3 regions of the Streptomyces sp. NPDC014870 genome follow, and region 1 is predicted to be linked to each of the others. Evidence: riboswitches for the same ligand, from Rfam matches in the RefSeq annotation. Region 1 holds a riboswitch; each other region holds the start of a gene.
The links. Region 1 has a riboswitch for cobalamin ahead of cobN (cobaltochelatase subunit CobN). Riboswitches for the same ligand answer to the same signal wherever they lie in the genome.

Region 1 (4,765 bases):
TAGCCGCCGGGGTGGTCCGTGGTCTCGACCGTGAGCGGGTACATCAGCCGCTCCTCGATCTGGTCGGCCCGGATGTGCTCGGCCGCTATCGAGCGGGCGATGGACCGGCCGTGCCGGGCCGAGTGGTACGCGATCACGTCGGCGGAGGCGATGGCCCTGACCGCCGCGAGGGTGAGCAGCTCCGGGTCGCCGGGCCCGAGGCCGACCCCGTACAGCTTGCCTGTGGTGGGCGTGGGGGGCGTGCTCATGCCTGGATCTCCGCTTCGTGGGCGAGGGCGTTGATCGCCGCGGCGGTCATGGCGCTGCCGCCGCGCCGGCCGCGGACGACGAGGTAGTCGAGTCCGAGGGTCCGGGCCCGGTCGGCGAGGGCGTCCTTGGACTCGGCGGCGCCGATGAAGCCGACGGGTATGCCGAGGACGGCGGCGGGCTTCCCGGCGCCCTTGGCGACCATCTCCAGGAGGTGGAAGAGCGCGGTGGGCGCGTTGCCGATGGCGACGACGGAGCCTTCGAGGCGGTCGCGCCAGAGTTCGAGGGCGGCGGCGCTGCGGGTGGTGCCGAGTTCGGCGGCGAGCGCGGGCACGGACGGGTCGGAGAGCGTGCAGACGACCTCGTTGTCGGCGGGCAGCCGCCTGCGGGTGACGCCGCTGGCGACCATCTGCGCGTCGCAGAGGATCGGCGCGCCCGCGCGCAGGGCGGCGCGGGCCCGGGAGACGACCTGCGGGGAGTACGCGAGGTCGGCGACCAGGTCGGTCATCCCGCAGGCGTGGATCATGCGGACGGCGACCTGGGCGACGTCGGCGGGCAGACCCGCGAGGTCCGCCTCGGCGCGGATCGTGGCAAAGGACTGGCGGTAGATCTCCGTGCCGTCCTTCTCGTAGTCGAACATCCTGCTGCTCTCGCTCATCTCGTGTTTGCTGTGGGGACGCGGGCCGCCGCGACGGCGTCGGGCAGGGCGGTACGGGGGGTGGGGACGCCGTTCACCAGGTACGTGCCGTCGCCGGTGGCGAGGACGTCGACCCAGGCGCCGTGCGGGTGGCCGCAGCGCCGCTCGCACCCGGAGAAGTACACGGGCAGCCCGCCGGAACGGTGGCCGCTGCCCGGGGTGGCGTCGGCGCGCACGTCCGCGAGGGACTTCGCGCAGCCGGGGCGCCCGGTGCAGGCGCCGACCCCGGCCCAGGGGGAGCGCGGGTCGGTGACGAGACCGTGGGCGTCGAGCTCGCGCAGCCGGGTCGCGACGGCGCCGGGGCCCGCGAGGCCGGTGACGACGGCCCCGCGCCAGGGTGTGAGCCGCACCTCGCCGCCGCTCGCGGCGAGCGCCCGCAGCTGGCCTGCGGTCAGCCGCCCGAGGGGCGCGAGCACGTGCAGGGCGGTCGCGCCGAGGGGCCCGGGGGCGGGCGGCCCGGCGTGCGGCTCCGCGTGCGGCGGTTCCGCCGCGGTTACGGGCTCCGACACGATCCCGGCGCCCGCGAGCGCGCCGGCCACGTCCGGCTTGTGGCCCTCCGGAAGCTCCCGTACGCGCCAGGCGCCGTTCCCGGCGGCGCGGGCGGCGTCCAGGAAGGCCCCTGCGGCGGCGAGCGCGGCACGGGGCGCGTCGGCGGCGCCGACCCGGACGTCCCGGCCGCCCACCCGCATCCGTACCGACGGGCCTTCTGCGATCAACGTCACATCTCCGCCGAGCCCCGCCACATCGCCCCGCCCGTCGTCCAGGGCGAAGAGGAACCGGCCGGACAGGGCCGCCGTCCACGGCCGCGCGCACAGCAGCGCGTCCAGCTCGCGGGCCCACAACTGCACGTCTCCGTGGCCGAGTCCGTCGAGTCCGGCCGCCGGGGAGGCCACGATGTTCCGGACCCGCTCATGGGTCTCGGAGGGCAGCAGCCCGGCGCCCGAGAGCCGCCCCGCCAGCTCCGCCCCGCAGCCCTCGCCGAGCCCGCGCAGCTCCAGGTTCCCCCGGGACGTGACACTGACCCGCCCGTCCCCGAGCTCCTCGGCCACCGAGGCCAGGGTAAGTACCTGACGTGCCGTCAACAACCCTGCGGGCAGTCGCAGTCGGGCCAGCCGCCCGTCGTCGGCGGCGTGCAGTCGAAGCGCCCCGGGGCAGGCGTCACCACGGTCCCGTACGGGCGGTTCGCCCGGGTTGGGTGGAGTGGGTGGGGTGGGCGGCATGGCGGCGAGCATACCCACGACGCCGACGGGCCAGACCGGCCCGGCGGACGCACGATCTACTATGCAGATCGGCATGGGGTCCCAGGACCCCGGGGAGGAAGCCCGGTGAGAATCCGGCGCGGTCCCGCCACTGTGAGCCGGGCCCCGGAAGGGTCCCGGTGAGTCAGGAACTCCCTTCCCCAAGCTCTCGGCTTCGCTCGAGCAGGGGAGGCCCCAACCCACACGACCACCCGGGGCGCGGACAACCCCGAGGAAGGCCTGCGCACGCATGCGAATTCTGTTGCTGTCGCACTCCGACACCGACCTGCTCAGCGCCCGCGCGGCCGGCGGTCCGGTCGCCTACCGGTTCGCCAATCCCTCCCGGCTCGCCCCGGACGACCTGCCCGGACTCCTCGACGAGGCCGACCTCGTCGTCGTCCGCCTGCTCGGCGGCCTGCGGGCCTGGGAGGACGGCCTGACGGCCGTGCGCGCGGCGGGGAAGCCGGTCGTCGTGCTCTCCGGCGAACAGGCCCCCGACGCCCAGCTCATGGAGGCTTCCACCGTCCCCGTCGGCGTCGCCACCGAGGCCCACGCCTACCTCGCGCACGGCGGCCCGGCCAACCTGGAGCAGCTGGCCCGGTTCCTCGCCGACACCGTGCTGCTGACCGGCCACGGCTTCGAGGCCCCGGCCGCCGCGCCCACCTGGGGCCCGCTGGAGCGCACGGCCCGGACGACCGAGGGCCCGACCGTCGCGGTGCTCTACTACCGCGCCCACCACATGAGCGGGAACACCGCCTTCGTCGACGCCCTCTGCTCGGCGATCGAGGACGCGGGCGCCCGCGCCCTGCCGCTCTACGTCGCCTCGCTGCGCGCCCCCGAGCCCGAGCTGATCGAGACGCTGCAGCGCGCGGACGCGATCGTCACGACCGTCCTCGCCGCCGGTGGCACGAAGCCCGCCGAGGCGCAGGCCGGCGGCGACGAGGACGCCTGGGACGCGGGCGCGCTCGCCGCCCTCGACGTACCGATCCTGCAGGCGCTCTGCCTCACCGGCTCCCGGGCCGCCTGGGAGGAGAACGACGAGGGGCTCTCCCCGCTGGACGCGGCCAGCCAGGTCGCCGTGCCCGAGTTCGACGGCCGCCTGATCACCGTGCCGTTCTCCTTCAAGGAGATCGACGAGGACGGGCTCCCCGCCTACGTCGCCGACGCCGAGCGGGCCTCCCGCGTCGCCGGGATCGCGGTCCGCCACGCCCGCCTGCGGCACATCCCGAACGCGGAGAAGAAGCTCGCGCTCGTCCTCTCCGCGTACCCGACGAAGCACTCCCGGATCGGCAACGCGGTCGGCCTGGACACCCCCGCCTCCGCCGTCGCGCTGCTGCGGCGGCTGATCGCCGAGGGGTACGACTTCGGGGCCGAGGCCGACATCCCGGGGCTCGTCTCCGGCGACGGCGACGAGCTGATCTACGCCCTGATCGAGGCCGGCGGCCACGACCAGGACTGGCTGACCGAGGAGCAGCTGGCCAAGAACCCGGTCCGCATCCCGGCCGCCGACTACAAGCGCTGGTACGCGCAGCTCCCCGCCGAGCTGCGGGAGGCCGTGGAGGAGCACTGGGGCCCCGCGCCCGGCGAGATGTTCCTCGACCGCTCCCGCAACCCGGAGGGCGACATCGTCCTCGCCGCGCTGCGCCGCGGGAACCTGCTGATCCTCATCCAGCCGCCGCGCGGCTTCGGCGAGAACCCGATCGCGATCTACCACGACCCCGATCTCCCGCCGTCCCACCACTACCTGGCCGCCTACCGCTGGATCGCGGCGCGCGCCGAGGACGGCGGCTTCGGGGCGGACGCGATGGTCCACCTCGGCAAGCACGGCAACCTGGAGTGGCTGCCCGGCAAGAACGCGGGCCTGTCGGCCGCGTGCGGCCCGGACGCGGCGCTCGGTGACATCCCGCTGGTCTACCCGTTCCTCGTCAACGACCCGGGTGAGGGCACGCAGGCCAAGCGGCGCGTGCACGCCACGCTCGTCGACCACCTGGTGCCGCCGATGGCCCGCGCCGACTCGTACGGCGACATCGCGCGCCTGGAGCAGCTGCTCGACGAGTACGCGCAGATCTCCTCCATGGACCCGTCGAAGCTGCCCGCGATCCGGGCGCAGATCTGGACGCTGATCCAGGCGGCCAAGCTCGACCACGACCTGGGGATGGAGGACCGCCCCGAGGACGACGGCTTCGACGACTTCCTGCTGCACGTCGACGGCTGGCTCTGCGAGGTCAAGGACGCCCAGATCCGCGACGGTCTGCACGTCCTTGGCGGGGCACCGACCGGGCCCGAGCGGGTCAACCTGGTCCTGTCGATCCTGCGCGCCCGGCAGATCTGGGGTGGTACGCAGGCCCTGCCGGGTCTGCGCGAGGCGCTCGGCCTGGACGAGTCGGCCGCGACCCGGACCACCGCCGACGAGGCGGAGGCGACGGCCCGCGCGCTGGTCGAGGCGATGGAGGCGGCCGACTGGTCCGTGGACGCGGTCGCGGAGGTCGCCGCCGCGCACGGCCCCGACGTGGCGGCCGTGCTCCGGTTCGCCGCCGAGCAGGTCGTGCCGCGCCTCGCCGCGACCACCGACGAACTCGCCCAC
Region 2 (4,765 bases), on a different contig from region 1:
TGGTCAGGCCGTAGTCGGCGAAGCGGGGGCTGCCCTCGTAGTACCGGCCCTGGATCAGCCGCTTGTGGTCGGCGAGGTAGGCCGAGCCCTTCTTGAGGTCCGGTCCCTCACCGGCCGGGGGAGCGGTGGGCCCCGTCGTAGGCGGCGTGGTGGGCGGGGTGGTCGGAGGAGTCGTCGGGGGCGTCGTCGGCGGGACGGGCTCCTTCGTCGTGAGCGTCACCAGATCGCTCTTCGCCCCGGCGATGACGGCCGCGGTGGTGGCATAGAGCAGTGGGTCCGTGGTGCCCTCCTCGAAGGCGAAGGAACCACCGGGGAGCTGCTGGCGGGAGAGCCAGGAGACCGCGGCGTTCGCGTGGGCACGGTCACCCAGGGCACGCAGTGTCTGGGCCACCCAGCCGGTGGCGTACGCGCTGCCGGGGACGCTGTACGAGGCGGCCGGCCAGGCCCCTGTCTTGAACTGGGCCTTCTTGAGGGAGGAGCGGGCCTTGGTGACCACCGGGGTGTGGCCGCCGGCGCGCTGGAGGGCGAGCGTGACGAGCGCGGTGGTCGGTGCCTCGCTCTCGCACACCTGGCCGTCGAGGATCAGGAAGCTGGGGAACCCGCCGTCGTCGCACTGCAGTTGGGTCAGGCGCGCCACCGACTCGGCAGGCGGCGTCACTCCGCCGTTGAGCAGGGCGATGACGGCGAGGGTCTGCCCCTCGGTCTGTCCGGTGGTCCGGAAGTCGCCCTTGGTCGCGCAGCCGGGGACGGGCTGCGGCGCGTCCGAGCCGCTGAGGCAGACGTTCGCCATGAGGTCGCCGAGGAGGTCGTGGCCGCCGAAGGCGCGGGGGTCCTTGCCGGTGGCCTCGGCGACGAGCGCGAGGCGGGCGGCGGCGGTGGCGTCGGGCGCCTCGTCCTTCCCGGCGGGGTAGGCGTAGGCGTCGGTGTGTTCAGGCCTGGCGAGGAAGTCGGCGATTCGCCGGGCTGTGGGGTTCTCGTTGTCGAGTGAGGCCAGTGCGTAGGCGACCTCGGTGGTGGCGAGGTAGTTCGGCGTGGTGTCGCCGTCGTTGACGACGCGCTGCCCGTTGGTCAGCCGGTCGGTGAGCCAGCGGGTCGCGGCGGGCAGATCGACCGTGCCCGGGGGCACGTTGGGCGCCGGCGGATCGCTGGGGTTCGGCGGGTCGCCGCCCTCGGCCCGGACGTCGTCGGGGGTGAACGAGGGCCTGCCCTTGGTGCCGCCGATGTCCGTGCCGCCGAAGACCCAGGCGTCCACGTCACCGGGCTTGAGGGTGCGGGACATGGCGCCCAGCGGGCTGTACGTCCACTTCCGCTGGCCGGGTGAGGCGATCCAGTACGACCAGTAGGCGGTGGCCTGCGGGGTGAGGACGCAGTCCTCCTGGGCCGGAGTGGGGTACTGCTTACCGCTGTTGAACGAGCCGTTGCCTATGCGGCAGATGAACGCGGGACCGTCGTGCTCCGTTCCGGCCGTGCTGAACCCGCCGGAGCGCAGGAGTTCGTAGCCGGTCGTGGGAGTGGTGTCGCAGCCGCGCACCACAGGGCCGCCCCAGTGGCCGAAGTCGACGGCGACGATGGCGCCCTTCGTGCGGGTGCACTTCCCGATCGGGTCGGCGCTCGCCGGGGCCGCCGCCGTGAGGTGGGTCAGGCCCGCACCGAGCGTCAGAAAGGAGGCGGTCAGGACGGACAGAAGCCGCCGTCTCGCCCTCCACCACCGTCTCGCCTGCTGTTCGGTCCCCACCGCGGCCCCTCGTCTCTGCCGGGCGGCTGCGTGCGTGGCGATGCGCCCCGCACAGTGGAGATGCCATGGCGAGGCGGTGACGACCACGCCGTAGTCCGCGACGGCGTTCTTCGTACTGAGTCCCAGCCCCAGGCATTCCGACTCACCCGGGACGATCCGGGTCTACGGTTGCGGGTCAGCGCCGGAATTCGACCGGCTTCCCCTGGTGCTGATTGCTTGTCAGCCGGAGTGCAACACGGATCCGTTGAGACCGTCAAGATGGTGTCCGTCTCACGGGGATCCCCGGCACCGGCCCTCGCCCGCTCCCTGCGGCACCGCTGGCGGTACCTTGATCGTTCAGGTAGCGTCCTGGGCTGCCACATGGGGGAATCCGGTGCGAATCCGGAGCTGACGCGCAGCGGTATGAGACGGCGGGGGCCGTCTTTCGAGCCCGAATGCCCAGACGGCGATGCAGTACACGAAGCCGTACCACGCGTTCCGGACGGCGGCTCCCCGGCGATGCCCGGCCGTGCTCCGACACGGTGACGCGAGGTGTGCACTGGAGCGGCCGGCGTCCGCCGACTTCCAGGAGCAGGTCATGTCTCGTTCCCGTACCTCCCGTCGCCTCTCACTCGTGGTGCCGGCGGCGCTCGGCGCCCTCGCCCTCGGCACGCTTCCCGCTCTCGCGACCTCGACCCCCGCGCAGATAGCCACGTCCAAGACCAACGGCGTCGCGTACCTCAAGTCCCTTCAGGCGGCTGACGGTTCGTACGCCGGCTCGGGTCTGTCCAACGAGTGGGCGTTCAGCGCCTTCGCCGCGGCCGGCACGGCCGTCGTCGACGTGGCCCCGGGCGGAGACACCACCAAGAACGCCAGAACCGTCTACCGGAATCTGCTGTCGACGGCCGCCTGGCCCTCGGCGACCCCGGTCGTCACGGACTACGAGCGCGGAACGCTCAACGCGTACGCCGCGGGCATCGACCCGGCCCGTGTCTCGGCCTCACGCAACCTCATCGCGAACATCTACTCCTACTGGCAGACCGCGGAGCCGGGCTACTTCGGCCCGTCCGCGAACTTCAACGGCACGGTCTTCGCGGCCCTTTCGCTGGGCGGCGCGAAGACCCAAGGCGGCACCGCCCGCGTCCCGCAGGCACTCACCGACGCGATCGTCACCCGCCTCCGTGCCAACCAGCACAACGACGGCGGCTGGACCTACCAGAAGGTCGAGGGCAACCCCACGGGTCTCGCCTCGGCGAGCGACATCGACATGACCGGTGCCGGGATGGCCGCCCTGTGCGTCTCCGGCGTCCCCAACACCGACACCGACGTCGTCCAGGCCAAGAACTTCCTCAAGGGCAAGCTGGTCGCCTCCTCCGGCGCCTTCAACTCCCTCTACGGGGTCAACACCAGCTCCAACGGCTGGGGCATCGCGGGCCTCAACGCCTGTGGTTTCAACCCGCAGTCGGCCGACTTCACCACGATCAGCGGCAAGACGCCGGTCGACTTCCTCATCGCCAACCAGTACAACCCGGCGGGCGGATTCAAGTACAAGCCAGCCGACACCGTTCCCTCGGCCTATTCCTCCATCGACGCGCTGCGCGCGGTCGCCGGCGGCGGCTTCACCACGGCCCCGCCGGTCCCGGTCACCCCCGGGGCCACCCAGTGGGTCGCCCAGCCCACCTTCACGGCGGGCACCGCCACCAAGCTGGCCCTGACCGTCGACGACGGCGCCGGCAACCTCAAGGTGTGCTCGGTGTCCTTCACGCCCACGGGGACGACCACGACGCTCGGCGATGTTCTCGCCGCCGCGACGAGCGCCGCGAGCCCGACCGGCTGCGTCACCTCCGTGACCCCGGCGTCGGGAACCGGCGCGATCACCGAGGTCAACGGCAAGGCCAACAGCGGCTCGAACACCTGGAAGGTCAGCGTCGACGGCTCCTCGTTCGCGGGCGCCCTGCGCGAGAAGACGATCAACGTCGGCGACACCATCGCGCTGCGCTGGGGCGCCTGAGGCCCCAGGGGGTGGGGGCCCGCTGCCGGGCCCTCACCCGCCGCGGCGCCGGACCGGGAGCACTCGGGAAGTGGCCTGCGGCGTCGGCTCGGACCGGATGCCGGGCCGTTCTGGGCGCCTCTGAGTCCCACGAACCACCAGCAGGAGGACGGAGAAGGAATGGCCGCCAGGAGCGAGCCCACGACCATGACAGTCGACGGCCGGCCCATGGTCCTGCTCAGCGAGCAGGAATACGAGGCCCTGGTCTCGTCCCGGCGCCAACTGGGCTCGCAGGTGGCCCGGTTGGCCAAGGTGCGCGAAGCGCTCCTCGACGTGGTCGAGCTCGCCGAATCCCTCGGAACGGCCCTACTCGACCGACGGAACCAGGCGGTCACCGGCGAGGGCACAGCGGACGACATCGGCGCGGACGGCGCGGTGGTCCTCCTCGGCGAGACACACCGGCGCCTCGACCGCGCCCGTCGAGCCGCCGGCATGCGGAAGTCGACGACGGATCTCACCCCGGAGAGGTAGGGCGACGTCTGTGCTCTCGCTGTCCGTCCGGGTCGGTCAGCCGACCGTGTCGTCGGAGCAGGGCCTGAGCAGATACGTGTCCATGATCCAGCCGTGCTTCGCCCTGGCCGCGGCGCGTGCCCGACGGATGTCGTCGGCGACCTCGTCGAGCGGGCCGGAGATCAGGATCTCGTCCGGGGTACCGAGGTAGGCACCCCAGTAGATCCACGTGCCACCGCCGGCGAACTGCCGGAACGACTCGTGAGCATCGAGCATGACGACGATGTCTCCGTCGTCGTTGCCCACTGTCTCGGCCAGCCTTCGTCCGGGCGTGATATGGATCGGGCGGCCCACCCGGTTGAGGCCGACGCGGTGGCGCGCCGCCAGCGTGGACACGCTGCTGACCCCCGGGACGACGTCGTAGGTGAACGTCACGTTCCCGCGGGCCGCGATCTCCTCCAGTACGGCGAGCGTGCTGTCGTACAGCGAGGGGTCGCCCCACACCAGGAACGCTCCGCGCTGCCCGGTCGCGAGTTCCTCGCGGATCAGCC
Region 3 (4,765 bases), 190 kb from region 1:
GCCGGGCGTAGACGAGCATCACGCCGACCACCGCGGTGACCGCCGAGCCGATCATGACGCCGATGACGAGCAGGGTGACGGCCGACCGCACCCATCGCGAGAGCAGCAGCACGAGGGCCAGGACGGCGGCGGCGCCGAGCGAGCCGGCGATGACGACGCCCACCCGCCCGAGGCCGGCCAGGTCTCCGGTGAAGCTGCCGGCGACCCCGCCGGTGCCGACCACCACGGCGGCGACACCCATGCTGGCCCCCGAGCTCACCCCGAGGGAGAACGGGTCGGCCAGCGCGTTGCGGAACAGGGTCTGCATCTGTACGCCGGCCACCGCGAGAGCGGCGCCGACGGCAGTGGCGGTCAGCGCGCGCGGCAGCCGGACCTGTTCGACGATCACGTTCCACCGCGGGTCCTCGGCAGTGCCACCGAACAGGACCCGTACCACCTCGGCAACCGGCACCGGATGGGAGCCGGTGGCGATGGTGAGGACGAACAGCACGGCGGTCCCGGCCGCGAGGGCGAGGACGACGACGAGGCGCCGCCGCACCGGCCGCGGGGTGCCCGCGGCCGGTGCCGACACGGCTGTCTGATGCATCGTCACGCCTTGGGCACCGGCCGGTAGAAGGTGAAGGTGTGCCCCTTCGCCTGGTCCGGGTGCATCAGCGCGAACAGGTCGGCGAGGACCAGGTCCGGGCGCAGCACACCGCGCTCGAAGTAGTCGTTGCCGCCGCCGGGACCGAGCGCCTTCTGGTTCGTCCACACGGCGCCGCCGGACACGGCCTTCAGCTGCCCGTACCGGCTGTCGGCCTTCACCGCGTCGGCGGTGGACTTCCACTGCTGGTCGGCGATCCAGACCGGGGCCTGGCCGCCCTTGGCGTACACGGCTTCGAAGTTCAGCTGGAGGCCGCCGGTGCCCGCCTCGCCGGCCCACGGGTAGGTACCGCCCGCGTCCTTGATCAGCCGGGCGGCGTAGCTGCCGCCCGCAGGCATGGACCATGTGCCCTGATACATCGTGCCGGGCAGCACCTCGACGGGCTTGCCCGCCTTGACTGCCTGCGCGCCCTTCGCGGCGACCTTCCGGTAGTCGCCCTCGATGGTGTCGAACACCTCGCCGGCGCGCTTCTCCGCCCCCGTGAGTGCGGCCATCGCCTTGACCCACTCGGCGCGGCCGAGCGGACTGGCCTCCAGCCACTCGGCGTTGGCGACCACGGCGATGCCCGCCTGACGCAGCTTCGGGTACTGCGGGTCGTCGGTGCCCTGGGTCATCAGCACATCGGGCTTGGCGCCGATGACCGTCTCGGCGTTGAGGGTGCGGTCCTTGGCGTACTCGGTGACCTTGCCCGCCTTCACCCGCTCGAGCACCTCGGCGGAGGAGATGGCGGTGGCGCTCGCGACACCGGTCAGGACGTCCAGGGTGCCGGTCTCGGTCAGCAGCGGCAAGTGGGTGGTGGAGGCGGAGTACAGGCTCTTGACGGGGACGGTGACCTGCTGCGCGGAGGCCAGGTCACCGGTCAGCTTCGGCTTGGGGGCACCGCACTTGACCAGTACGTACGACTCCGGCTTGCCCTTGGGGAAGGGCTCCTTGACGGTGAGGACCTGATAGCTCTTCTCGTACCGGAGCGTGAAGTTCTCGGCGTGCTTCATCGTCGACTTGACCGGGAAGTAGTCCTTGGCCGGGTCGAAGTCCTTGATGCACCCTTCACCCTCGGCCCGGGTCTTGGGGTCGGCTGTGGTGCCGACGTCGCCGCCGCACGCGGTGAGCGTGAGGGCGACGGCGAGGAAGGCCGCCGCGGCGGCCCGACGCCGGTCGGGCATGACGGATCGTACGGACAAGGTGACTCCTGGTGGCGTGCGTGGGCAGCGCGTACCGGCATACCGGTGCGCGGATGAGGCGTACGAAAAGGAACTCGCTGAAGGAGGAGGTCGTCAGAACCTGGGGGAACGGACCCCTACGTCAAGCCGGACAGGTCGGCTCCGACGGGCCAAGGGCAGCGTGAAGCCGACCCCACACGTACACAGGCACACGAGTGCCACCGCCTCTCCTGGGGAAATCCGCCCCGTACATCGAGGTGCGACGGCGTGAGTCTCCTGACTCGGGATCACAGCTTCTCCGGCCTTCCCACCCCCGGATGGGGCGGTGGCCATGGGCGGAGTCGCTCCCCCTACACAGTGGCGGTACCGTGCCGGAATCTCACCGGCTTCCTCGTTCCGCCGTCGCTTGACGGACGGAAGCATCGCAGAACCGGCCACAGCCCCGCCAGACCCACATCTGTGCGACGAGCCACAGCAAGCGGCCACCGAATGGCCTTGATGGACGCGTGCGCGGCACGGCAGCCCCACGCGACCTGGACAACGAAGAAGTCCCGAGACCGTGACCTGGGTTTCGTTCACGAGCGGATGACGGGAATTGAACCCGCGCTACAAGCTTGGGAATCACCCGGTACTGGGGCGTGCGCATGGCTGTTGACCTGCGCGCGACAGGCAGGCCGGGCCGGACGGTGCCGTGGCTGCGACCACCGTCCGGCCGGGGGCTTTCACGCCGCTGGCTCGTGCTCGCAGGCGTCTCCGACGCCGTGCGCGCCGGCGCCGGCGTGAGCCAACTGCGCGAACTCGGCGTCTCCCGCCTGCGTCTGCTGACCCGCGACGCCCCGAGGCCGCACAGGTGGTGACCGACGCGCTCGGCGTCACCGAGGTCCATACCCATGCCCTGTCCGCCTTGTACATGTCACGGGTGTTGATCGAAGTGACCGGCCAACGGGCCGTGGGAACCCCGCAGGGCTCGTGCCGCTCTGCGGGACCCGCGGCCTCGTCGCGTCTGGGGACTGGATCACCGATCGGCCCGTGCGCGTCCCGGCAGGGTGCCGTCCGTAAAGACCGACTCGCGGTAGGAGTCGCGTACGGCGGTGAGCGGTTCGCGGTCGCGGGTGAAGTAGAGCTTGTTGGTGAGGAGGATTGCCCATCGCTGCTGCCTCGGGCTGATCCACATGCCGGTGCCGGTGAAGCCGTAGTGGACCCAGACGTCGTCGCGCAGCCCGGTGCCGGGGGCTGGGTGCCAGAAGAGGCCGCGTGCCGGGGTGAGTTCTCCGGTGTGGATGCGCAGGGAGTCGCAGATCCAGGTCCGGCCGAAGGCGGCCTGCGTCGGGGCCAGCATGTGCTGGAGGAAGCGGGTGAGGTCGTCGAGGGTGGAGAAAGTGCCGGCGATGCCGCAGGTGCCGCCGAGGAGGCGGGCGGAGAAGTCGTGGGCGGTGCCCTGGAGGTGGGTGCCGGTTTCCTCGTCCCGTTCGGTGGGGGCGCAGCGGGGGACTACGGCCGCGGGGAGGGGGCCGAAGCGGGTCTCGGTCATGCCGAGCGGCTCCCAGACGCGGCTGGCCGCCAGGAGGTCGAGGGGCTGACCGGCGAGGTACTCGGCGAGGTAGCCGAGGATGAGGGCGGCCCGGTCGGTGTACTCGACGGCCTGGCTGGGCGCACGGTGGAGAGCCTCGTGGAGGACGCCGTCGCGGATGTCCTGGGGGTCGGTGCCGTAGAGGTTTCTGAGGTTGGCGCGCAGGGGGAGACCGGCGGTGTGGGTCAGGAGCTCGTGGGTGGTGACCTGGGCGAGCGGGTGGCCAGCGACCTCGGGCCAGAAGGCGCCGAGTGGGGTGTGGAGCTGGAGCTTGCCTTCTTCGACGAGGGTGCCGATGACGGCCCACACGGCGACGATCTTGGTGAGGCTGGCGATGTCGAAGACGGTGTCGAGCCGCATCGGCTCGTCGGGACGGGTCGGGTCGAGGAGACCGACCGCGCCGCTCGCCGTCGTGCCCCCGGCGTCGCCGACGGCCCAGACGGCTCCCGGGTAGACCCGGTCGCGGACGCCGGCCTGGAGGAGCTGCTCAATGCGTGCGGTGTCGAGCGTCATGGTGTTCCGATCGTAGTGAGACGGCCGGGTCTGGTGGGGATGCGCCACGGGTGATCAGGCGAGGCGCCTGCCGAGCTCGGCGAGGGCTTCGGCGGTGGCACTCAGGGGGAAGCGGGCCGCGTTGGTGACGCCGGCCGCACGGAGCGCCGGCAGGAGGCCAGGGGTGGTGCGGAGGCGGTCGAGTTCGCGGGCGACGGCGTGCGGGTCGGCGAAGTCGGTCGCGAGGGCGGTGCCGCCCAGTGCCTCGGTGAGTCCGGGAACCGGCTGGTAGAGGACGGGGAGGCCGCATGCCTGGGCTTCGAGGGCCACGAGGCCCATGGCCTCCAGTGTCGTGGAGGGCATGACCAGGACGTCGTGGTCGGCGAAGGTCTTCCAGAGCTGTGGGCGGCGTAGCCAGCCGAGGTAGTGGACGTGTACTCCGTGCTGGTGGAGGCGGGGGCGGAGGGCGTGGAACTCGGCTCGGGGTGCGGCGATGGACAGCTCGGCGGACTGAGTGAGCGGGACGGCTGAGAGCAGGGTGTCGAAGCCCTTCTCGGGGGTGAGGCGGCCGGCGTACAGGATCCGCAGGTGGCTGGAGGGCTGGTTCCGGCGCCGTGGGGGCGGGCTGGTGATGAGATGGTTCGGGATGCCCCAGGGGATCTTCTCGATCTTGCTCCGATGGGTGTTGGGGGCGAGGAGCAGCAGTCGGTCCGCCATCGCCCCGGTCGGCACCACGATGACGTCCGCGGCCCACGCGGCTTCCCGCAGCGTGGCGAGCTGGTCGGGGTGCGTTTCGGCGAAGAGAAGGTCGGTGCCGTGGACGAGCGCGATCCGCGCGTGACGGGGGAAGGCACGAAGCAGCGCCGGCGTGGCCCCGAAGGCGAGGTGCTGCAGATGCAG

Region 2: it holds a riboswitch for cobalamin, as region 1 does, so the genes downstream of both, ACF09C_RS35095 (prenyltransferase/squalene oxidase repeat-containing protein) here and cobN (cobaltochelatase subunit CobN) in region 1, are expected to answer to the same signal.
Region 3: it holds a riboswitch for cobalamin, as region 1 does, so the genes downstream of both, ACF09C_RS11435 (ABC transporter substrate-binding protein) here and cobN (cobaltochelatase subunit CobN) in region 1, are expected to answer to the same signal.

The regions. Positions count from the first base shown of each region.
Region 1 is NZ_JBIBWQ010000003.1:402,390-407,154, forward strand. It holds gene ACF09C_RS10415 (precorrin-2 C(20)-methyltransferase) at 1-248, opposite strand, end outside; gene ACF09C_RS10420 (precorrin-8X methylmutase) at 245-886, opposite strand; gene ACF09C_RS10425 (cobalamin biosynthesis protein CobG) at 901-2,175, opposite strand; cobalamin riboswitch at 2,222-2,355, shown strand; gene cobN (cobaltochelatase subunit CobN) at 2,432-4,765, shown strand, end outside.
Region 2 is NZ_JBIBWQ010000015.1:62,953-67,717, reverse strand. It holds gene ACF09C_RS35095 (prenyltransferase/squalene oxidase repeat-containing protein) at 1-1,735, opposite strand, end outside; cobalamin riboswitch at 1,845-1,983, opposite strand; cobalamin riboswitch at 2,052-2,197, shown strand; gene ACF09C_RS35090 (hypothetical protein) at 2,313-3,725, shown strand; gene ACF09C_RS35085 (hypothetical protein) at 3,912-4,235, shown strand; gene cobF (precorrin-6A synthase (deacetylating)) at 4,272-4,765, opposite strand, start outside.
Region 3 is NZ_JBIBWQ010000003.1:595,167-599,931, forward strand. It holds gene ACF09C_RS11430 (FecCD family ABC transporter permease) at 1-586, opposite strand, end outside; gene ACF09C_RS11435 (ABC transporter substrate-binding protein) at 589-1,824, opposite strand; cobalamin riboswitch at 2,052-2,237, opposite strand; gene ACF09C_RS11440 (hypothetical protein) at 2,448-2,660, shown strand; gene ACF09C_RS11445 (serine hydrolase domain-containing protein) at 2,819-3,886, opposite strand; gene ACF09C_RS11450 (glycosyltransferase family 4 protein) at 3,941-4,765, opposite strand, start outside.